DNA from 4 places in the Paenibacillus sp. FSL H8-0282 genome. Region 1 is predicted to be linked to each of the others. Evidence: predicted binding sites of a transcription regulator. Region 1 holds the regulator's gene; each other region holds the start of a gene.

Region 1 (3,563 bases):
TATTCGCAGATGTTAAGGCTGGGCACCAGCTGCTTCCGGCTTACGAGCATCTTGTCATTGATGAAGCACATCATTTAGAAGATGTGGCTGGTAAACATCTTGGCATGCATATGAAGCATTTCACTGTGGCACACACGTTATCGCGACTGTATAAAGATAGCCGAAACGGACAGCTTCCTGCTCTGCGTCAGATATTACAGTCGTCAGGCAGTGAAGAGGCTTCAGAATGGAGCGGAGTCATCGATCGGATCTACCCGGATCTGCTTACCGTCAAAGAAACCTGGGATGCACTCAGCGACAAGCTGTTCAGCCTATTGCCGGAACGCAGTGATGCAGGGGCAGGAGAAGCGGGACAACTGGTTATGCGGTTGCTTCCCGCCCGTAAGCCGAAGGATTGGGATGAATTGGTTGCGCTAGAGAACACTATGAATCTGACGTTAAGCGACATCATCCGTAAGGGTGATAAAATGCTTAACGAGATGCGTGACCAGGAAAGCCAATCCTCAGCAGACAGCCTTGTTACTGATATTAGCGGTTTATTTAAAGATTTGGCTTCCATACGTGAGCAAGTAAGATTCTTTATGGGGCTGAATGACGATAATGTAGTATATTGGCTGGAGGCAAATGGAAATTACCGCAGCAAATCCCTACAGCTGTATGCCGTCCCTGTGGATGTTAGCAGCCAGCTTAAAGAGTTGTTCTTCGATAAGAAAAAAAGCATCGTGCTTACCTCGGCGACGCTATCTGTAGATAAATCTTTTCAATTTATGATTGATAATCTCGGACTTAACGAAGCTGTAGAAGAGGGACGTCTAATGACCTCACTCCTTCCATCTCCCTTTAAGTATCGCGAGCAGGCACTGCTAGTTATACCGCGTGATTTTCCTAGTGTGAAGGGGAGTGTGGGCGATGCTCGATTTGTCGATACACTCGTACAGTCATTATCGGAAGCTGCTAAAACAACACGTGGGCGGATGCTGGTTCTGTTTACTTCTTATAAAATGCTGCGTCAGGTATATGATCCGCTTAAAGAGGCTTTGGCCTCACAAGAGATTACGGTGCTTGGTCAAGGCGTGGAAGGTGGCAGCCGGAGCAAGCTGATCCGCCGCTTTCAGGACAGTGCAGCATCCGTATTGCTGGGGACGAGCAGCTTCTGGGAAGGTGTAGATATTCCAGGTGAAGCACTGACTTGCCTGGCCATCGTGAGACTTCCGTTTCAACCACCGAATCACCCGTTGGCGGAAGCGAAGTCTGAGTTATTGCAGGCCCAGAAGAAGAATCCGTTCATGAAATTATCTGTTCCTCAAGCGGTTATTCGTTTTAAGCAGGGATTCGGAAGACTGGTTCGCACGGCGCAGGATCGCGGAATAGTTATTGTTTATGATACGAGGGTTATTGAATCTCATTACGGGAAGTATTTCCTTTATTCATTGCCTGGTCCCAAAATGGAGCATATGCTTACTGATCAAATGGTCCCTCGCATAGCGGAATGGCTAGAGGATGGCGGCGCTTCTTAAAACGCTCGTCTTCAGTTTAGCTCCTCCTTATCCTTAAGGGCGGTGTGTTACAGTACCGTCCTTAATAAGGAGAGGTAGACGTTTGAATATGGATTTTCACAAGAACATTACTATTTTTAGGAGGGAAAATATGAAATCGGATAAAATATCAGAAGCCGTTGTTCGCAGACTGCCTGTGTACTTGCGTTTTTTGAATGATCTCCAGAATCGCGAAATATTAACAGTTTCCTCTCAGGAACTTGGGCAAAAGCTTGATCTTAATCCCGCACAGATTCGTAAGGATTTAGCATATTTTGGTGACTTCGGCAGAAAAGGTATCGGCTATGATGTAACGTATCTTATTGAGAAAATCCGTCATATCCTGAAGCTGGATCAACAGCTTAATGTAGCTTTAGTTGGAGCAGGTAATCTCGGACATGCCTTGTCTAATTACAATGCATATCTCAAAGATACTATGAAAATCACGGCTATATTTGATTCGTACGCTCCTAAGGTTGGACGTAAGATCAACTCCCTTACTGTGCAACCGATGGATGAACTAGGCAGCACAATTCGTGAGCAAGGTATTCGCATTGCCATTATTACCGTACCTGATTCAGAAGCTCAAAATGTAGCAGATATCCTCATTTCTTCTGGGATTGAAGCGATTTTGAACTTTGCCCCTGTGATTCTGAAGACACCACCGAATATCCGGGTGCATGCAGCTGATTTTACAACTGATCTGCAAAGTCTTGCTTATTACTTGCGGGATGGAAAGGAAGAAAGTGAACATGAACAACAATAAAACGATAATTAAGGGCGGGTATTTTCTGACTCCGGAAACGGATGAGCCGGTTCTGAGTGGATATATGACTATTGAAGATGATTTAATCACTTACATAGGAAAAGAAGAGCCTCAGATGGAAGCTGGAGTGCAAGTGGTTGATGGCAGCCGTCTGCTGTTCATGCCTGGACTTGTAAACACACATGGTCATGCGGCGATGTCTTTGCTGCGTGGATATGGAGATGATTTAGCGCTACAAGTGTGGCTTCAGGAGAAAATGTGGCCGATGGAGGAAAAGTTCACCGGTGATGATGTATACTGGGGAACCTCCTTATCTGTATTGGAAATGCTGAAGGGTGGAACTACGACCTTCCTCGATATGTATGATCATATGGACCGAGTAGCCGAGGTAGCTGAGTTATCAGGTATCCGTTCCGTATTGATGCGTGGTGTGATCGGGTTATGTCCAGAGGATGTACAGAATCACAAGCTTGCGGAAGCGATTTCTTTTGCCCGTAACTGGCATGGAAAGGCTGACGGTAGAATTACTACTATGATCTCGCCACACGCCCCTTATACTTGCCCTCCGGACTTCCTGGTTAAGTTCGTGCAGGCAGCGCATGATCTGGATTTACCGATGCATACGCATATGTCCGAAACGAAACGTGAAGTGGAACAAAATGTGGCGGATTACGGGTTACGTCCTGTAGCTCACTTAGAGAAGCTTGGAATGTTCACACGTCCCTCGATAGTTGCACATGGTGTTCATTTAAATGATGAAGAGATTGAGATCTTGGCTCGCCATAATGTGGGTGTATCTCATAATCCGGGCAGTAATTTGAAGCTGGCTAGCGGAGTGGCTCGGGTTACTGATCTTCTAAAAGCTGGTGTGAAGGTGTCTCTTGGCACGGATGGCGCGGCAAGTAACAATAACTTGGATATGTTTGAAGAGATGCGGCTTGCAGCTCTCATTCATAAGGGTGTCAGCGGTGATCCAACGGCTGTCCCTGCTCCAGAAGCTCTGCGTATGGCTACAGAATATGGCGCGCAGTCCATCTTTTTAAATAATGTAGGCAGACTTGCTGTAGGGATGAAAGCTGATTTCATTGCTATTGATATCGATCAGCCGCATTTGCTGCCACACACAGATCTGTTGTCTCATGCAGTTTACTCTGCTAGCGCTAAGGATGTTGAGCATGTGTGGGTGAATGGTAAACAGGTCATCAAGCATGGACAATGCTTAACCCTGGATGAGGAAGCTATCCGGCGTAAAGCGCAAGAAG
Region 2 (3,563 bases), 270 kb from region 1:
AAAGGCCATACCAGCAAGTGTTGATGCGTTATGCATTTTTTCACGGGCAACTCTGTCGCCTTCAAGAGCCGATTTTTCAAGGTATTGGAATACCAATTGGATTGCTTTAATTGCCAGACCATCCGTGTAGTCACTCGCCATAACAGATACATAAGCTTCGATGGCATGTGTCAATACGTCCATACCTGTATCAGCTACAGCAGTTTTTGGCAAGCTATATACGAACTCTGGATCAATGATAGCTACGTCTGGAGTTAGCTCGTAGTCAGCCAAAGGATATTTAGTGTGTTGTTCAGTTGTTTTATCGGTAATAACTGCGAAAGATGTTACTTCCGAACCCGTACCCGAAGTAGTTGGAATCGCTACAAACTTAGCTTTGTTTCCAAGTTTAGGGAATTTGTAAACCCGTTTACGGATATCCATGAATTTTTGTTTCAGACCGTTAAAGTCAGCGTCTGGATGTTCATAGAATAACCACATTCCTTTTGCAGCATCCATTGGGGAACCACCGCCAAGTGCGATGATGCAGTCCGGTTGGAATCTGTTCATCATTGCTGTACCTTTTTCAACTGTAGTTGTCGATGGATCTGGTTCAACTTCCGAGAACACTTCGATCGCTACAGGAGTTTGGCGTTGACGCAGGTAATGTTCAACTCTCTCAACATATCCAAGCTTAACCATCATTGGGTCAGTGATAATTGCGACACGTGTGATATCAGGCATTTTGGTCAGGTACTGAGTAGCGCCTTTTTCGAAATAGATCTTGTCAGGTACTTTAAACCATTGCATATTCACGGTACGACGATTCACCCTTTTCACGTTGATCAAATTGATTGCTGTAACGTTTTGCGACACGGAGTTACGACCATAAGATCCGCAGCCCAGCGTCAACGAAGGGATGTTAGTGTTATAGATATCGCCGATCGCACCATGAGTGGAAGGCGAGTTAACAAGAATACGTCCTGTTTGCAGACGGTTGGAGAACTTCATGATTACTTCTTCGTTGTTGGAGTGGATAGCCGAACTATGGCCCATACCACCAAATTCAACAACTTGTGCTGCGCGTTCAATACCTTGATCTGCGTTTTTAACTTTGTAGCAAGCAAGCACAGGACTCAATTTTTCAGCGGACAATGGATATTTAGTGCCTACACCTTCAAGTTCTGCTACCAGAATCTTAGTGCCGGCAGGAACTTGAATGCCGCACATTTCAGCAATTTTCACTGCGGATTGTCCAACGATTGCTGGGTTAACTGCACATTTATCAACGTTCATAGCGCCGCTAGTCAGTTTGGCAGCTTCTTCTTTGTTAACAAAGTAGCAGCCATTAGCGATCATTTTCTTTTTCACTTGATCGAAGATTGGTTCTTCGATAATAACAGCTTGCTCGGAAGCACAGATCATACCATTATCAAATGTTTTGGAAAGAATGATGTCCGTTACGGCTTGATCGATATCCGCGCTCTTTTCGATGAATGCAGGTACGTTACCAGGACCTACGCCAAGAGCTGGTTTACCACAGCTATAAGCTGCTTTTACCATTGCAGAACCGCCTGTTGCAAGAATAAGTGCAACGTCAGGGTTGTTCATCAAAGCGTTTGTTTTGTCCATCGTTGGCATTTCAATCCATTGGATACAATTCTCAGGTGCGCCAGCTTTTACAGCCGCATCATGAAGAATTCTAGCAGCTGCTGCACTACACTCTTGCGCAGATGGGTGGAAACCGAATATAATAGGGTTCCGTGTCTTAATCGAAATCAACGCTTTAAACATCGTGGTGGATGTAGGGTTGGTTACCGGTGTGATACCCATTACAATTCCGACGGGCTCAGCAATTTTTTGGAAGCTCTCATAAGCATTGTCTTCAATAACGCCTACTGTTTTATCGTATTTAATTCCGTGCCAGATATATTCTGTCGAGAAGATGTTTTTAGTAATTTTGTCTTCGTAAACCCCGCGGCCAGTTTCTTCTACAGCCAATTTAGCGAGGTACATATGTTTGTCGAGTCCAGCCAACGCCATTGCATGAACGATTGTGTCAACTTGCTCTTGATCCAGCGCCATGAATGCCTCATGTGCTTTTTTCGCTTTATCCACCAAAGTCTGAATATACTCTTCAGCGGTAGTTTGTTTAACTTGGGCGGCGACTTCGTTCTTAACTGCCATCTCCCTCGTCCTCCTGTCAATTTTTAGGTTGTTTTTCTCTACACATTTATCTTATCACATCATTTCCACCTTGTATAGTGAAATCTTTCACAAAGTATAAAGTTTTTTTGATTTGTTTTCAAAGCGCTTTCATTCGATCATATTATAGGTTTTTTACCATTATTTATGCTGTGTTATTCCTTAAATCTAAATTTTATGTTTAAAAAGACAAGAACCGCTACCCATTTTCTACCTTTCCGCTCGCAAAAATATTTTAAAAATGCAAATCTAATTTTGTTGACACTCTATTTTTCTCATGACCCTCTAAAAAATAGTCGGAAGCCATCTGTCGTGTTGATTTATAAAAATATCAATAATATAAACATAAAAAAACCGACTCCTAAAGGAGCCGGTTCTGTTCTTCCTTGCCTATTCTACTTTAATTGTATCGAAGAATTTCTCTTGCACTGTTTTGGCAGCAGCTTCAAGCTGTGTCTTGGAATCTGTTCCTTTTTTGGAGAACAGCTCTTGTATTACATTGGACATGGTTGCGTAGTAGTCCTGTGTATTGTATTGCGCTTCCGGTTTACCGTCCAGCAAGCCTAAAATATCAGGGCTGTATTGATATACATTTGTATATTTATCATACACAGCTTTTGTTTTCTTGCCGAAGTCAGAATCTGCAGAATAGTAATCTAAGAGCGGCGGAATAAAGTATTTGCCATCCGTTGTACGTTGTTGCAGAACTGCATCCAGTGCTTCTAGACCTTTATCGGAGAAGTAATCAAATGTAATATAACGGAATGCCATTTCTTGCTCGTCTGGTGTTGCATTTGGATTGATTACAAGGTAGTCACCACCAAGTACCCCAGTGTGTTTTCCGCCTTTTTCCATCGCAGGCATTGGATACGTAAGTACATCTTCTGGTTTCAGACCGCCTTGATTCAACGCTTGCTCAATAACACCGTCAGAACCAGCCATTACCATTGCTGTACGACTTTGTTGGAATGCGCCTACAGCATCGCCCCAGCCCAGTGCCCAGTCCTGAGGAATCGCGTTTGCTTCCCATCTAAGTTTCTTGTAGAAATCCAGCGCTTTAATCCCAGCCTCAGAATTAAAAGTAGCTACAACCTTACCGCCTTCAATCTTCTGAATTTCACCGCCAGCTTCGAACAGGAAGTTGGTCCAGTTCCAGCCTGCTTCATTCCCTTTACCCATTGGAGCAATACCGGAAATCCCTTTTTTGGTATCAGCTACGCCTTTCGCGGTATTCAGCATATCATCCCAAGTCCAATCCATAGATGGAACAGCAACGCCTTTTTCATCCAGCATTTTTTTGTTGATCATTGTGGTTGTTACATAACCCTTTTGAGTTACGCCGAATACTTTTCCGTCAATGATAAATTGGTTTTGGAGAA
Region 3 (3,563 bases), 2.4 Mb from region 1:
TCACTTTCACTGCAGTGCGATTGCACATACGTATCATATTTAGCGGCAAGTTCTCCCAAGCCTTGTAAAGCCTCATTAGTGCAGCTTGGAATGAACCTTGGTGTCACTACTGGATAAACGCCTTGTTTAGTAGATTTAGCGAGTTCTTGTACAGCTAGTATAAATTCTTCCGTATCCACTAGTGCGGTGTGGGTGTCGGAGTCGCGGTAATTCTCAGGATTTCCCTGCGGATCGTCCATAACCACTTTTCCAACGAGTCCACGTTGTCCTTTTTCCGCACATATTTTAGCCAATAATAGACTGGCCTCTTTATGCACCGTTGCAAAATAAAGTGCTGTAGTGGTTCCGTTTGCGAGCAAAGTACCAACCACGTCATCGTAGACTTTTTTTGCAAAAGCCAGGTCCGAAAATTTAGACTCCAGTGGGAAGGTATAAGTATTTAGCCAATCATAGAGCGGGATATCTAATGCAGTTCCAGATTGAGCCCATTGTGGCGCGTGGACATGCAGATCGATAAAGCCGGGCAAAAAATACTGGCCTTCGGCTAATACATGAAAATTGTCCTGACCTTGATAAGCATCAAGCAAGGGTTGATAGTCGGGGTGCTCCGGTGCAACGATCATTTCTATCATCCCATCCGAATTGATACAGAAGAGATGATCCTTTAAAATTTGAATTTCTTTTGGGGATAGGCTAGAAAATGAAGTGCCTAGGAATATTTGCATATAATTTCTCATGATTTCCGCCTTAATGTTCGTCTTTTGGTGTGCATTCGTTATTATAATCCGTGAAAAAGGATAAGTCCAGACCAAAAGTCGAATAAAGGCGTAATTGACGGATAGGAGGAGCTGAGGAATTGAAAGCGAATATGACGCATAGACGTCACGTTCGCTAGGCTAGAATACAGAAAAAGATAGAGGGAAGTAAAAAATGCTGATCGGCTTCGATTTCTTTACGGTTATAGGAAATGAATGCGGTTACTATCTTGTGATATAATAGATGAAATCGATCAATAGTTTGAGAAAATTGGATTAGGAGTGTTGCCTGGATGAGAAGATACAACATTTGGCGCCCGTTGATGTTAATTATTGTTGCTGTACTTACAAAAAGCTTGGTCACTAACCTGTGCATTTTGTTTGGTATGCAGGCTGAATCAGCAAGTAGTATGGGGACGCTGGGCATGGTCATTGCCGGTTTAGTGATGTACAATCGCATGACAAATCGCCGACGTAAATAAGCTGGCCGGATAGATTATAAACGTCTGGTTATTATGTTATAGTAAAGATTGAAATAAAACTTGTATCGACCTGAAAAGGAGTACTTCATGACACAGTTTGTCTACAAACAAATTATTGATGACTTAAAAATGAAAATTTTTGCTGGGCAGTTTCCCGATATGAAATTACCGGATGAACGAACGCTTAGTGAAACTTATCAAGTGAGTCGTAGTTCTATTAAAAGTGCTCTGACTAAAATGGCAAATGCCGGCATTATTTTTAAAAAGCGTGGCTCAGGGACATTTATAAATCCTTTATACATAAAAAATGAATCTATTTTTAACTACGAAGGCTCTAATTTAGGTGTCACCGACAATTTTCAAATGAATGGGAAGAAGCCAAAGATTAAAGTTTTGAAATTTGAGGTCATTCCACCAACGGAAGAACTACAGCGGGATCTGTTTTTAGGCCCTCATGATTTTGTTTACAAAATCATTCGCTTACGTCTTTTTGATGATGAACCCTTTATGATTGAAACGGGTTATATCCCAATCAAAATCGTGCAGAATTTAAATCAGACCATTATTGAAGGATCTATCTTTAATTATTTGGAGGATTCACGAAATCTGGCGGTAACCAAATCCTTTTTATCGATATCCGCAGAACCCTCTGAGGCTACGGATCAAGAGCTGCTGCATTTGCAGGCAAATGAGCCAGTAAGCATTATGGAAGGGATTTTCTTTTTAGATAATGGCACGCCATTTGAATTCTCCCATATGCGCTTCCACTATAAATACTTAAAATTTAATACCTTTGTGTCCGTTCATTAAAGTAAGACTGGGGAATTTTTCTCGGTCTTATTTTTTTTGTTTTGCGCAAAATAGATGAAGGATAAGGAGCAAATACCCCCGCAAACTTCAGTCCATATTTTTACATATATATTAATATTGACGTATTTTTACAGACAATTGACACTGTATTTCATACTATGTTCATATTTTCACAAAATTGGACCGTATCATTTGTTGAAAAGGTTGAATTAATTTTTCGCGGCGGTATGATGTACTTGTGGAAGAAATTACGGCAATGTAGACACAGAAAAAATTTTGGGGAGTGGAAGAAATGGTATTATCCATGGATGTTGATTACTCATCAAAAACTTATTTAGAGAAGCTTGATGCATACTGGCGCGCAACTAACTACATCTCTGTAGGTCAACTGTATTTGAAAGATAATCCGTTGTTAAGAGAACCGCTGAAAGAAGCAGACGTAAAGATTAAGCCCATTGGACACTGGGGAACTATTCCAGGCCAGAACTTTATTTATGCCCATTTGAATCGGGTCATTACTAAATATGATTTGAATATGTTCTACATCGAGGGCCCTGGTCATGGCGGTCAGGTTATGGTTTCGAACTCCTATCTCGATGGTAGCTATACTGAAATTTATCCGGAAATCACACAAGATATCCCAGGCCTGAAGAAATTGTTCAAACAATTCTCTTTCCCAGGTGGAGTTGCTTCCCATGCTGCCCCTGAAACACCTGGATCGATCCACGAAGGTGGCGAATTAGGTTATTCTCTATCCCATGGTGTAGGTGCAATTCTGGATAATCCAGATTTAATCTCCGCTGTTGTTATTGGTGATGGAGAGGCTGAAACTGGCCCATTAGCGGCTTCATGGTTCTCCAACCGGTTCATCAATCCAGTTACTGATGGTGCAGTTCTGCCGATCTTGCACTTAAATGGTTTCAAAATCAGTAACCCAACGATTCTGTCTCGTCAATCCAAAGAAGAAATTACTGCATACTTTAAAGGTATGGGTTGGGAGCCGTTCTTCGTTGAAGGCGAAAATCCTGATCTAATGCATCCGGAAATGGCTAAGGTGCTTGATACCATCGTTGAAAGAATTGAAGCGATTCAAAAGAATGCACGTGACAACAATGACCTGACGCGTCCGGTTTGGCCAATGTTGGTCTTCCGTTCTCCTAAGGGCTGGACGGGTCCAAAGCAATGGGATGGTGTTCCGAATGAGAACTCTTTCCGTGCCCATCAGGTGCCGATTCCAGTGGATCAAAAAAATATGAAGCATGCTCCGGCGTTATTGGAGTGGATGAACAGCTATAGACCAGAAGAATTATTTGATGACAATGGTCGTCTGAACGCTGAACTTGCTGAGATTCTGCCAACTGGCGACAGACGTATGGGAATGAACCCAGTTACTAATGCTGGCAACCAAATTAAAGATCTAAACTTACCGAATTTCCGTAAGTTCGCACTTGATAATTCCAAACCAGGTGAAGTAATAGCACAAGATATGGCCGTTCTGGGTAAATACATGAAAGAT
Region 4 (3,563 bases), 3.0 Mb from region 1:
GAAAATACAAGATTGCTATTAAATGTGATTCGTTATGCCGGGAATGAGTTAAAGGAAACAAAGTACATTACGGATAATTTATATACAGAGTGTGCTTATTATCCAGAAAGTAAAATACTCGTCGTGATTAACAATAGCGACCAGCTTCAAAAAACTACGATTGATACGGAATATGGACAACAAACCCTGGAATTAGATCCGTTTGATACTATTATCCGAACTATTGGCGATTAATCCCATTAAAAAAGCTCAAGCCAGCGGCTAACTTGCCGATGCTTGAGCTTTTTGCTGTGAGGCCTATAGTATCTGTTATCTACTTATTTTGCTTTTATGAATTCAGCAGATTTGATCCCGGCTTGACGACCAAAAATAATGATTTCTGCAACAGAGTTGCCGCCAATCCGGTTTTGTCCGTGTAAGCCGCCTGTAACTTCGCCTGCCGCAAACAGACCAGCGATAGCTTCACCATCTTTATTTAGAACCTCTGTGTTCGTATTGATCTTCACGCCACCCATGGTGTAGTGAATCCCAGGAGCAATTTTAATAGCGTAGAAAGGACCAGTGGACAGGTCATTGTCCATTCCTGTAGTTCTGCCAAATTCGGCATCCTTTTTATTCTTAACGGCGCTGTTCCAAGTATCAAGCGTTGTTGCCAGCTTATCCTCTGGAACACCGATTTCTTTGGCCAAAGCTTCGATGGAATCCGCCTGAATCACGAAGCCCATTTTGTCATATTGTTCAACAGCCTTCACACGGGATTTAACACCGGAATCAAAGACCAGCGTAGCTGCTTTTTCAGGTAGTGTATTGATGGAAGCTGTTACTTTATCACGGGTATCCAATTCATTGGTGAACCGTGTACCTTCACTGGAAACAAGGATAGCGCCTTCCCCACGAACAGCTTCGCCGATGAGGTAGGATTTTTCTTGCTGCACAGTCGGGTGAACTTGGATTTGATCCATATCGACGGTTGTGCCGCCGAGTTTCTCAATCATCTTGATGCCGTCTCCGGTACTGCCGATTTGGTTAGTAGTAACGTAGCCTTCCAAGTCAGGTCTTACTTCGGAGATCAAATCCATATTGGCACCGAATCCGCCAGTGGTTACAACGACAGCATCTGCCGTAATTGTTTTTTCCTCTGTTTGGTTAAAGAGGACCTTGACGCCATTTACTTTGCCATCTTTTTCAGTGATTTCTTTGACATCAGCATTCACGAAAAGAGGGATTTCTTTCTCTTGTACGTTTTTCACTAAACCTTTGACAAGGTATTGTCCCACAGCAGAGCCATCTTCAGGACGGTGTGTACGTTTTTCGTTCATGCCGCCTGTAATGGTGATATTGTTCAAGCGGATTCCGATGGAATCCAGCCAATCGATCGCACTCGCGGAATTATCAACGAAGAAACGAAGCATTTCTTTGTCGTTAGTGTCATGGCCACCTTTTAATGACTCTTCATAAAATAAATCATTGCTGTCTTCAATGTTTTGTTCTTTTTGGAATTTCGTTTCAGAAGCGTTCATTCCCGAAGAGGATTTGGTTGTGTTCCCGCCGGCAACCGGCATTTTTTCCAAAATAACAGGGTTCATGCCTTTCTCTTTGGCCTCAAGCGCCGCGGACATTCCCGCACCACCCGCACCGACAATGATGATATCATATTTATCTTTTAATTGATCGAATGGTGTGTAGCTTGCTTCAGATGCCCCGGAGACGGCTTCAACTTCTTTTTTCTCGTTGTTATTACTCTTGCTCTCGTTCACCTTGTCGTTTCCATTACCGCAACCTGCGGTAACGAGCATGACAGAGAGGACGAGACTCAGAGCACCAGCTGCTTTCTTTTTCATTGTTAACCCTCCACTTTTATATTTCTCTATTAAGATGTACCAAAAGAACCCGACAAAAAAGAAAGGAAGTATCAGAGGGAGTTGGAAGTGGAGAAGCGCGCGCGTCGCTGTTATACTCCTAACTTCAAATCTTCTACGGTTACGTCCACAGTTTCCATCGTTATTCTCTTTAGTTCATCTTCTTATTAAGTATACCATCAATCATGACTATTAGTGAAAGTTTTCACAAATTATACAAGTCGTCTATTCTAACATAGGGTAACGAAATATTGAGCAGATTAGGCGGAAAATGGACCATAAACCATATAACTAGAAGATTTGGCGTGAGATTTTCTCACTGTAGAAGTGGTAACTGTCACGGATTAGTAAAGCGGTTTTTGTTCTTCTGGATTTTTAAATGGTAAAATGAGAGTATTGCCTACTAGTCAATCCGGAAAGACTAACATGAGACATAGAAACAAATTCTAATTAATAGGTGAGAATATGGAATTTAATAATGTAATAAAAGAAACAGTAAAAGAAGATAACTATAAAGTATTTGCTTTACTAAGCCGCTATTTGAATAATACCCCCGACTTTATTAACAAAGAAGAAATTGAAGAAATCGTAAACTGTGGTGTATCTTATGAATACGCTTTTGGTTTAATGCTGGCTGCTGCTTTTGGGATGGATACGGTTGATAATGTTGATGATAAGGAATTGTTCAACCAATATTTTAGCAATATGCTTCATAAGCTTGATGCAAATGAATATTATGACAATCCATATTATAAAAATATCAAGATACCTACTATAAAGATTAATAATAGTGAATTAAAATATGAAAAATATAAACCTTTTGAAGGTTTTGTTTGCAATGATATCATCCGGACAGAAGAGGGAAGACAAATTCCTCAGGTTGGTTTTTTTCAAACTGAATTCATGTTCCCGGCTGTCTTGGAGAATGAAAGAATATGGATGACGATCACACCAAATGAAATAGAAACAATGAAAGAAGCTGTTGATAAAGCGTTTGGGAATGTTCTTACATTTGGGCTTGGACTTGGCTATTATGCTTATATGGTTTCTGAAAAAGTTAATGTTGAAAGCATAACGGTTGTTGAAAAAAATCAAGATGTCATTGATTTATTTAATAAATATGTACTGCCACAATTCAGTAATGCTCACAAGATCAGGCTTATCCAAGCAGATGCTTTCGAATATGCAGAACAACATATGTCTAAGGAAAAATATGATTTTGTATTTACGGATTTATGGCATGATGTTTCTGATGGAATGGACATGTATTTAAAAATGAAAAAGTTTGAAAAGAAAAGCCCGGATACTGTATTTATGTACTGGATAGAACAATCTATTTTATGTTATTTGTAATTTTGAGTTGCGTTAATCTGTTGTAGCTGACTCCGAAAGGAAGAACCCATTTTTGAAAACTCCTATATCTATCATAAATTGGCTAGAGCACAACGAAATCATGAACGACTTATTAAATCAGGAAGACAGCTTAACTGCGCATACAATGGATCAAGGATTTGAAGCTGAGGTCATGAGGATTAATTCTGATCAAGAGAGCTATGTACTGAAAACATGGAATAAGGAATCCAGACCGGATGTCCAGTTTCAATATCGTTTATTGGATGTTCTATCCGAACGAGGAGTAGCCGTCTCTAAACCAGTGGGCTGGGGAATCAATCCGGAGGGACATAAGGTGTTGTTAACAAGTTT

What was found. Region 1 encodes Rex, which represses fermentation and respiration genes when NADH is low (regulators of the CRP and FNR family bind a similar motif). Its sites were predicted from a motif close to TTGTGAAATATTTCACAA; they were not measured.
Region 2: a site for Rex is predicted at 2,242-2,259, ahead of adhE (bifunctional acetaldehyde-CoA/alcohol dehydrogenase). Genes of this name have one in related genera too.
Region 3: a site for Rex is predicted at 2,206-2,223, ahead of NST94_RS01105 (phosphoketolase family protein). Genes of this name have one in related genera too.
Region 4: a site for Rex is predicted at 2,053-2,070, ahead of NST94_RS03680 (flavocytochrome c). Genes of this name have one in related genera too.

The regions. Positions count from the first base shown of each region.
Region 1 is NZ_CP150146.1:4,622,880-4,626,442, reverse strand. Features, by position in the region: gene dinG (ATP-dependent DNA helicase DinG) at 1-1,517, shown strand, start outside; gene NST94_RS20010 (redox-sensing transcriptional repressor Rex) at 1,648-2,301, shown strand; gene NST94_RS20005 (amidohydrolase) at 2,288-3,563, shown strand, end outside.
Region 2 is NZ_CP150146.1:4,896,688-4,900,250, forward strand. Features, by position in the region: gene adhE (bifunctional acetaldehyde-CoA/alcohol dehydrogenase) at 1-2,166, opposite strand, end outside; gene NST94_RS21280 (extracellular solute-binding protein) at 2,575-3,563, opposite strand, start outside.
Region 3 is NZ_CP150146.1:231,342-234,904, forward strand. Features, by position in the region: gene guaD (guanine deaminase) at 1-737, opposite strand, end outside; gene NST94_RS01095 (hypothetical protein) at 1,049-1,237, shown strand; gene NST94_RS01100 (GntR family transcriptional regulator) at 1,325-2,047, shown strand; gene NST94_RS01105 (phosphoketolase family protein) at 2,340-3,563, shown strand, end outside.
Region 4 is NZ_CP150146.1:845,289-848,851, forward strand. Features, by position in the region: gene gnpA (1,3-beta-galactosyl-N-acetylhexosamine phosphorylase) at 1-234, shown strand, start outside; gene NST94_RS03680 (flavocytochrome c) at 318-1,841, opposite strand; gene NST94_RS03685 (hypothetical protein) at 2,325-3,212, shown strand; gene NST94_RS03690 (aminoglycoside phosphotransferase family protein) at 3,313-3,563, shown strand, end outside.